Regions from separate parts of the Corynebacterium lactis RW2-5 genome, predicted to be linked through region 3. Evidence: predicted binding sites of a transcription regulator. Region 3 holds the regulator's gene; each other region holds the start of a gene.

The links. Region 3 encodes LexA, which represses DNA repair genes until DNA is damaged. Its sites were predicted from a motif close to CGAACANNTGTTCG; they were not measured.
Region 1: the regulator LexA is predicted to act here: its motif matches at 1,525-1,538, upstream of CLAC_RS02235 (HNH endonuclease signature motif containing protein).
Region 2: the regulator LexA is predicted to act here: its motif matches at 1,375-1,388, upstream of CLAC_RS04870 (HNH endonuclease signature motif containing protein).

What each region holds. Positions count from the first base shown of each region.
Region 1 covers NZ_CP006841.1:528,682-531,956, reverse strand. The annotation lists gene CLAC_RS02245 (NAD(P)H-hydrate epimerase) at 1-326, opposite strand, end outside; gene CLAC_RS02240 (esterase/lipase family protein) at 351-1,436, shown strand; gene CLAC_RS02235 (HNH endonuclease signature motif containing protein) at 1,644-3,002, shown strand; gene glmS (glutamine--fructose-6-phosphate transaminase (isomerizing)) at 2,985-3,275, opposite strand, start outside.
Region 2 covers NZ_CP006841.1:1,117,382-1,120,656, forward strand. The annotation lists gene CLAC_RS04860 (LysR family transcriptional regulator) at 1-301, opposite strand, end outside; gene CLAC_RS04865 (SLAC1 family transporter) at 372-1,331, shown strand; gene CLAC_RS04870 (HNH endonuclease signature motif containing protein) at 1,447-2,730, shown strand.
Region 3 covers NZ_CP006841.1:1,250,374-1,253,648, forward strand. The annotation lists gene CLAC_RS05470 (1-phosphofructokinase family hexose kinase) at 1-168, opposite strand, end outside; gene CLAC_RS05475 (DeoR/GlpR family DNA-binding transcription regulator) at 165-944, opposite strand; gene lexA (transcriptional repressor LexA) at 1,158-1,865, opposite strand; gene nrdR (transcriptional regulator NrdR) at 2,809-3,275, shown strand, end outside.

The sequences.
Region 1 (3,275 bases), 720 kb from region 3:
CCAATCGAGTTTTCCAGTGGGAGCTGGATTACCTGCCCGCCCGCGTCCCGGAAGGCCTCCAGCGCCCGCTCGTGTGGATTTTTACCCAATAACACGGCGTCGACCGCACGCCCGGCGGCCAGCAAGTCGCGCCCGGCGTAAAGGGCATCTCCCCCGTTTCCGCCCGAGCCGACGAGCAGCAGAACCCTCCCGCGCGTGCCCATTCCCTCGGCTACCTCGGCGACGGCGGCCGCGGCGTGGAGCATCAGCTCGTCGTCACGCGTCTGCGCGTCCAGGTAGGGCCGCTCCGCGTCACGAATTTCGGCGACTGTATAGCAGTAGGTCATACCCCAAGCCTACGATTGGGCTCTATGAATAACTACCTCACTGGAAGACGCGCCCAGGGCCCTTTAATCTCACTCTTTCCGGTGGCCTACGCGCGTTCTCTGCGCCATCCCGAGTGGATCCCCACCGGGGCGCGCGACGTTCGGGAGGTACTGGAAGGCGATCCCTTCGACACCCCTGAAGATGAGGTCCCTGTCGTCCTGATCCACGGCACCTGGATGAACTCCTTCAACACCTTCACAATGCTCGCGCCTAAACTCGCCGAGGGCCGCACCGTCTATTGCCTCGATTACGGCGCCGACCCTAACGCCCTCGTGACCAAGGCACCCGGAGTCTACGGTTCCACCGACCTTGCCGACGCATTTAACGAGGTCAGCAGTCTCCTCGACGCCTTCCGTGCGCACATTGGAGCCCGCCGCATCGATCTTGTCGGGCACTCCCAGGGCGCGCTCCACTGCCGCATCTACGCCAATGCCCACATCGATTCGCTTTACGACGACGCCCTCTCCCGCGGCCTCACCCCAGATGAGGCGGAGGAGTTCGCGGCGATCAACAGCCCGGTTCGAGCGGTGGTTTCGCTGGCGGGCAACCACCACGGGACCTCGGGAGGCCTTGCCTATCGAGTGCTGAAGCCCCTGGACCGGCGAGGCCTGCCCGTGCGACGCGCGCTCGATTCTGTCTTCGGCCGGGCCGGGGTGCAGCAGAGCCTTAATTCGGTATACATCACCGGCGTAAATAAGGCTGAGCGGGGACTAACACGCCGCGGCCCGCACTATCTGAATGTGGGCACCCCTTTCGACACGGTGGTGACCCCGTGGCACGGCGAGTTTTTACCGCTTTTCGAGGGGCACGATATTCGCAATGTCAACAATGCGGATGCAGCCGGAGATTGGTCCGACCACCTTGCAATCCTCTTCTCTCCCAACGCTATTGCGACCGTGGCCGATTACCTCGAGGAGATGGACCAAGCGGGCGAGTCAGGTGCGGGCGACGTTTGGCGAGCGCAGGGCGCCAGGCCTCGCGCCGCGCGCTCACGCTCTCCCCGAGTACTGCCCTTTGTGGGCGCCCTTCCCCGCGGCAGGATGCGCGTTCACCTGCGAAATCGACACTAACGAAAGCCCCTCGCTTCCTAGACCCTACGCACCTTACATCGCCCCAAAATGAGCAGTAAAGGTTTTCCAAAAGGCATTGACTTACCTTCGAAAGTGTGTACGATTAATGGTGTAAGGGAAGCAATTTGGCAGCAATAGGCGAAAAGCATTTCACGCCACTACAGCTGCATCTTCCAAGGGGTTTTCGGGGAATATGGGGAGGGAATCATGGACCCGACTTACAAGTCACATCGCAAGAGAAAATTCGACCAGCTCAGAGGCGATCCTTACTGGGCTAACCAATGCAGCTCAGATCCGGTCAGCGAGCTTGCTCGCGCCCGTAATCGCGCGGACTTGGAATTAATTGACGCTTGCGTGCCGGATCCGGAAACTGATGTCAACAATCATGCCGCACGGCTGTCTGTACGCACAGGTTTAGGCCGAGGTCAGTGCCTGGCACTGTGCGATATTGGGCTTCTGCTCGAGGCGCTTCCCAAGCTAAGGGAGGTCATAGAAACAACCTTGTCCTTTTCGCTTTCTCATTTGCGTGCCATTTCGACCGGCGTCGCTGGACTCGCCCCGCACCAACTAGCCGCTGTCGAGCCACACCTTGTAGAGCTATTAACTCCAGTCCGACCACGCCAAGCAGTTATTGGCGTACGTCGCCTCGCTCGGCTGATTGGTGATCTTGTCGCAGAGTATGACGACCGAGCCCGAAACGACGGCACTCAGCGCGTTCACAAAGGGGAAGGAGTAACTGTCAGCGACGCAGGCGACGGCACCCACTCGTTTGTCACGGCTGTCCTCGAACGCGACCGGGCTACCGAGCTCATGGCGGCGATTCAGGGTGTTAGAAATCAAGAGATAAGCCAAGGAAACGACTGCACGCAGGCAGACGCTCTATTAAAACTTGCGCAGAGTTCCACCAACGCGGAAATCGTCATCAACGTCTACCGCGATGCCGCTGGTGGTCCCGCGTGGGTTGACGGCGCGGGGTGGTTAAGTGAGGTCGCGACCGAGGAGTGGATTCAGCGCGCGACTCATATTCGCCTCTCCTCCGACAGCACGGTCACCGGATATCGCCCCTCCGAAAGCCAGGTCGCAAGAGTGCGAGGCAGAGACGGCACCTGCCGCTTCCCCGGATGCGATGTCCCTGCCCACAAGTGCGACCTGGACCATATCCAGCCTTATAACCACGAATCGCCCAAAGATGGCGGCCCGACTAGCAGCCAAAATCTCCACTGCCTGTGCAGACGCCACCATAACCTCAAAACACATGAGGGTTGGAATATCGACAGGTTCGAGGACGGCACGGAGATATGGACCTCACGCGAAGGCGACATCGCTACCAGTGTCCCGAGTGGGCCGCTCAAGAACGTCGGCAAGCAGACCTTCGATAAGCGGGCGACGCGGAAGATGGAGACTATCCACAAGCGCCACATGGACTGGCTGTTGTCATTCTGTGAACCAGTGGACGAGCACTACGAACTAACCGAGGAGGATGAAAAGAGAATCGAGTCCCTCACGGATGAGGAACTCGATAGGGAAATCAATCAGTACTTCAATGACCTACTCGACGGTGACTGACTTAGCAAGGTTACGCGGCTTGTCAATATCCTCATTGCCGCACTGGCGAGCAATCTCCGCTGCCAGGAACTGCATCGGAATGGTCGACAGAAGCGGCTGCAGCAGAGTCGAGGTCTCCGGAATCTCGATTAGGTAATTGGCGTACGGGATAACAGCCTCGTCGCCTTCCTCGGCGATGACGATTGTCTTGGCACCTCGCGCACGAATCTCCTGAATGTTCGACACAATCTTGGAGTGCAGTACCGCACGCCCCTTCGGGGAAGGAACCACGAC
Region 2 (3,275 bases), 130 kb from region 3:
TACTGAGACGTCGGGGGCTATCGTCGGCAAGCAAAGTGGAGGCTAGGGAGCTGAAATGTTGGCACGCGCCCAAAAGTTCAGGAATTGCGCCGAGGATTTCCGCTCCGCGCTCTGTCGGGGAGACTCCGTAGGGGGATCGGTCGAATAAGTCAAAGCCCAGTGAGCGCTCGGCGCGGGCGATGCGGGCTGACATGGTCTGCTGGTGGATGCCGGATTCGCGGGCGGCCATCGAAATGGATCCTGTGCTGGCGACGGCCAGGACGGCCTCGAGCTCTTCCACTGCAGGTAGGTTGGGGTACATGTTTTCATGGTACCCCTGACAAAAATCGTTGTTGCCCTGGTTTCTTCGTCGGGCCCGCTAGGTTTGCAGCATGCATGTGGTTAGGAATATCGGTGCGCGGACGAAAGGTGGGCGTAGCGTTCTCGCACCCCCGGGGCCCGCGTGGGCGGGCTCACTGATGGGTACTTCCATCTTTGCGACTCTCGCTCAAACTCATGGCGTGCCCATTGTTCCGGCGCTTCTCATGGTGGTCGCCATTGGGGCGTTTGTATTCATCGTGGTCGGCTGGTTGTCATATCGCAATCCCGGGTGGGGCAGTCATCTTATGGCGCCGTGGGGAATGTTCGCGATGGGGGTGATGTCTGTAGGCTCCGCCGCGACGGCCGTGGTGGGGCAGGGATTGTGGCAGGAAGCTTCCTGGTGGTGCGGTGCGCCGCTGGCCTTCGTTGTCTGTCTGAATCAGTTGCGCGGCTTCCCGGGGGTGCCGACTTTTCAATGGGGGCTCGCTCTTGTGTCTCCCATGGTCGCTGCGACAAGTGCTGGGCAGCTGTCTGCCCGCGGTGGATTGTTTGCCGATTTCTATCATTGGGCGGGCGTTGTGGCCTTTTGTCTCGCGTTTTTCACCGCGTTGCCGATTTTTGCTCGCTGTTACCTCGCTGCCATTTACGGGCGCCTCGATATTCCCGAAACCCTTGCCGGCACCGCTTGGATTCCCCTTGGGGTGGTGGGGCAGTCCACCGCCGCTGCGCAGGTTCTTTTTGGGGGCAGGTTTGCAGTGGTCTATGGGTTCGCCATGCTCGCCGCCGGGATTGCTCCCGCCGTTTTCGCTTTCCGACGATTCGTGCGTGCCGTTATCTGCTGGGCTGGCTATAGTCCCGGTTGGTGGGGGTCGACTTTTCCTGTTGGCACCCTGTGTCTGGGGGCGCACTTGCTCTCCGGTGCGACCGGATATGCGTGGTTGGACATAGTTAGCGTCGGTTTTCTGGCTCTGTTGGCCGTGCACTGGGTCGCATGTGTTGCTCGTTTTGGGTGGTGGGCGATGGTCGAATAAGGAGATGTCGGGAAAATATTCGATGAGCTATTTACTAATGATTCGAATGGGTGTACGATTTGGGTAGCTAGAAAAACAAGGCTTTCCGCCGGGGAGGGGATTGCTCGTGGGGGAAATGGAATCGGCTTACTGGGCGCATCAGCAGCCCGAAGATGAGCTGTCGGCTCTGGTTCGGTCGTCTAATCTCGCTTTGCTAAATCTGATTGAGGCATGTTGTCCGGACGGTGATGACGATGTTGAGCTTCACGCCGGCACTCTCGGTATTCGACTGGGGCTGAGTCGCGGGAAAGTTCTGCAGCTGTGCGAGATTGGGCTGATGTTGCGCCGAATGCCCCGGGTGGCGGCTTTCGCTCGGGAAACTGCGGCGCTCGGTCTACCGCACCTGAATATTATTTCTAATGGCACCTACGGCGTATTGGATGAGCAGGTTGAAGCCGTCGAGGCGGAAATCCTGGAGCTTCTGACTCCGGTGAAGTGTCGGCAGGCAATGGTTGGTCCGCGGACCTTGAACAATCGGATTGGTGATATCGTCGCTGAATTCGACGACCGGGCGCGTGGAGACGGGAAAGTCCCGAATGTGGTGTCTTCCGAGTCCGTCACTCTGCAGACACTGGATGGGGGAGAGTACTCGCAGATTATTGCGACCCTGCGGCCAGATCGCGCGCATCTAGTTATGTCGGCAATCAAGGCCGCATCTGACAAGTTGACCGCAGGCAAGCGCAAGGAACAGGAGGAGCCCGCCGGTCGCGTCCCCCTGCCCGAAGCCTTAGTCAAGTTGATCACGCAGCAGACCGAAGCGGAGGTTGTGTTAAATATCTTCCGCAGCCCGGACTCGGACAATGCCTGGTTTGACGGTGCTGAGTGGCTTGGTGCGCTCGCGACCGAAGAGTGGATGCGCGAGGTGACGCACGTTCGGCTATCTGGGGACAGTGCCACGGACGGCTACCATCCGACCCCTGCCCAGGTTGCTCGCGTGCACGGCAGGGATGGCACTTGCCGCTTCCCGGGCTGTGAGACCCCGGCGCATAAGTGCGACTTGGATCATATTCAGCCCTTTGACCAGGAAAGCCCTGAAAGCGGCGGGCCTACAGATACTCAAAATCTGCACTGCCTGTGTCGTCGTCACCATAACCTGAAAACGCACAAACTTTTCGATGTAACCGCGTTTGAAGATGGCACCGAGTTGTGGACTTCGGTTGACGGCACCACAGCAGTCAGCGTCCCGAGCGGCCCGATGGCCGGCTTCGGGCGGCAGACCTTCGACCAGCGTATGACGCGAAAGCTCAAAGCCAGGCACCAAAACTACATCGACTGGCTGATGTCTTTTTCCGTGTCCACGGTCTTCGTTGAGGATGAGGATGAAGAGGAAATGTCGGGGGAAGATAGCAGCGACAAGTAGTTGAGCAGTTCTTTGGGCCGGTCGCAGTAGAACTGTATTTCAGTGATTTTACTCGGTTTTTTGGCTTGCCACGGCCATTGGTCAGGTAAGGCAGCGGTGGGGTGTGTAAGCATCAGTCTGACATTTGTGCCATTGCTGCCACCGAGTATAAGAACTCCGCTGGTGATGTCGCGTGCCTTCGAATAGTAAGACCTGTATTGGCAAGCGGAGGACACGAAGGATAGAGGCACACGGCAGATTTCCTTACCGAAATGACGAAAAACAATCTCATTTTTGGTTAGGAAATGCGGATAGACAAAGCCGCGACCGACAAATGCCCAAAGGAGCAGTAGGGAATATACGGAAACGAACAGTACAACCCACCGGGTGAGACCAGTAAGAAGTAGCTCAACTACAAAAATTTCGACGACTGACACGCAAGTCATCGCAATTGGGAGTGAGAGTCTCCCAGACTTAGCCAGGATAGGTTGTGAGTCTTCGGGAACAGCAAGGATTTTGCGAATCCAACGAAGGAGATCCCGCCAAAGTGCCAATTCGTGAAGGAG
Region 3 (3,275 bases):
AGCGAGTGTCTCTTCTCCTGCAAAGTGGACGGCCTTAGAAACATTAATTCCCTTGCCGCCGGCGATATCTTCCGACATGGGCAAGCGGAAAACTCCGCCCCGAACCAGTTCAGTATCGAGGCGTGCGAGACGGTCGATTGAGGGGTTGACCGTGAGCGTGAGAATCATGAGGCGACCATGACCTCGACGCCATGATCTTTCAGGTCAGCAACGAACTGTTCAGGAGCAGACTCGTCAGTAATAACCACGTCAATATCCTCGAGAGAGGCAAAACTGACGAGGAAGTCTCGGCCAAGCTTTGTCGAGTCAGCCATTACTACCACTTTGCGTGCGTTGGTAATCATTGCGCGTTTTACAGCAGCTTCCTGAGGATCTGCAGTGGATAAGCCGTGATCAATCGTGAGCGCATTAGAACCGATGAAAGCCACATCTGCGCGCATCACGGCAAGGGTACGTAGAGCAGCGTCCCCGACGACTGCTTGAGTAATCACTCGGACTTGCCCGCCAAGCAGTTGAAGTTCAATCCGATTGGACGCAGCAAGCGTCATTGCGTTCGGTAAGGAGTTGGTCACGACAGTCCAACGGCGACTATCAGGGGAGTGGACCATCAAATCGGCTAGGGCCTCAGTGGTAGTGCCTGCATCGAGGAATACACCGCCACCGTCTTCTGGCAGACATTCTGCGGCAAGCCGGGCGATGGACAATTTTGCGTCCTTCTGCGCATTTTTACGCGCGGCGACAGTGAATTCCACCGTCTGGAAGGAACGGGTGGCGACAGCACCACCATGTACTCGGTGAACTGCACCTTCAGCATCTAGCTGAGCAAGATCTCGGCGGATTGTCTCCGCTGTAACGTCGAACGCCTCTGCCAAATCGGCTACGGTGACTCGACCTTCCACCGCAGTCAGCGATGCAATCTTCCTACGTCGTTCCTCTGCATACATAGCGACGCCTCCAAAAATAGCTACAGCTAGAATTATGCCCGTTTTGTGTGGTTACGGGCAAAGAAATGTTGTTTTTAGGGGTGGGATACAGCAGGCAATACGCGGATTCGGAAGGCTCGTCTGGGGGTGGGCAAGCGCGCCTACTTGGATGCCGACGTCAGACGACACGATGTGGGGCCCGTTTAACTCGAGAACTTTGGGTCCGGAGCGTAATCAGAGACTGCGTAGAACGCTTACGACCTTGCCCAGGATCCGAGCGCGCTCTGCAGGGAGGGGATCGAATGCCCTATTGTGTGGCATTAGCCATTTTCCGGCAGCGTCTTCATGCCACTCTTTCACAGTTGCTTCGTCTTCGAAGAGAGCAGCGACAAAATCACCTTGCTCCACGACATTCTGGGAGCGGACAACAACCCAATCTCCATCGAGGATTCCCGCGTCAATCATCGAATCACCGACAACCTTCAGGAGGTAGAGCTGGCCGCTGCCGGTAATTTCCATAGGGAGGGCCATGTGGGCCTCGACGTGTTGTTCGGCGAGGATCGGATTTCCTGCCGCGATCTGTCCCACAATAGGAACGTAAATCGGTTCGGGCATATCCTCTGGAAGCTCAGGGGTCCCTGAGTCCTGCTGGGGCTTTGGTCCGGGCTTCACTGGAGTGAAGCTACCTGCGGAAGACTTAGAGTCGCGTACGTTCACGGCGCGCGGCTTGTGGGGGTCGCGTCGGAGGAAACCTTTCTTCTCCAGCTCCTTTAACTGGTAAGCAACCGATGACGTGGAGTTGAGGCCAACGGCATCTCCGATTTCTCGAATGCTTGGCGGATAACCGCGCAAAACGACGGCATCAGAAATAACATCGAGAATTCGGCGCTGCCGCTCAGTAAGGGTTTTCAGGCTTCCCTTTTTCTTAGGAGTCATGGTCATATCCCCTCAATTTCGATTAATCGGGCGGTGTGGGTGGGCGTTCGAACCTCAATAAAAGAATGGTAGCGAGCAGCCCTTCGTGTGCATGCGTTCGAAAATTAGTTTACCCCAAAGCGTTCGAAAGTTCCCGTACGTGGGGGAGATCTCTTAAGATTTTCGAACCCGATGGATGGGGTTGGGCTGAGTGACCTGCGTTTCAACCAATATATTCGAAAATAATTACGCCCGTCGCTGGACATCTTTCGAACATGGTGTTATAAATCGAACATAGCATGCAATCGAACAGCTGTTTGTATCTAGTGTTATTTTCGAAAAATCAGCCCGGAAGTCACCCTAGAGTTCAGAGCGTCCTTGATTCCTGGGCAAGCGTATGTCGGGGGTCTGTTGAAGGGACTCGAATCCTAAACACCGCACAGTGCTTAGGGGCTTTAGAAGATTTACAACGAACCGGCCAGAAAGGGGCACCAACTTATGTCGATCGAAACGCTTAATGCTCTAGATTCCAGCACCAATTCGCACGTTGCTTTCGCGTCGGTTGACACGCCAGTTAAGTTCATTGGTCCGCGCAGCAGCCCTCGCACTGTCGTGTGGGGCGAAAGGTCTATGAAATCTCAGCGTAGGACTTCTGTTGCGGAGGACCGGAGGAAACCAGCTCGTCGTACAGCAATTCAGTGTCGGGTCGCTAGATCCAGTTTTGATCGCTCCCGTCCGGATAAGACTGAAATGTCCTACGGGCGCCCCGGTGTTGCAGTTAGTCGCGCTACTTCGCAGGTTCCGGCGATGGTTCCCGACGGCAGGTTGTCTAAGGCGCTCGTTGGTTGGACTATTGTGCTTGGCACTGGTTTTGGTCTGTTTGGCTCCATGCTTGCGAATTCGGGTGAGTCTTTGAATCAACCTCCAGCTCCAGCATTTGCTTCATACTCGACGCAGTAGACTAGATGCCGTGCATTGCCAGTTTTGCCACCATGAACAGACTCGTGTCCTTGACTCACGCCTGATTGACAATGGAATGGGGATTCGCAGGAGGCGGGAGTGTTTGAACTGTCATCGGCGTTTTTCAACTATCGAACGGTCACAATTGATGGTGGTTAAACGGGACGGGGTTCCAGAGGAATTTGACCGGGAAAAGGTCATTCGTGGTGTCCGTCGTGCCTGTCAGGGACGTGAAGTCTCTGAATCTCAATTGAAAAAACTCGCGCAAAAGGTCGAAGAGCGTTTGCGGGAAAAAGGTACTCCTCGCATCGATTCGAACGATATCGGCCTTGCAATTCTGGAGCCACTGCGTGAGCTCGATGAGGTTGGTTATCTGCGATTTGCGTCGGTCTACAAATCCTTCACCTCAGCCGATGACTTCGCTCGCGAAATTGCGAGCTTACGCAGAGAAATTAGTGCAGAGGAACCGCCGGCGGG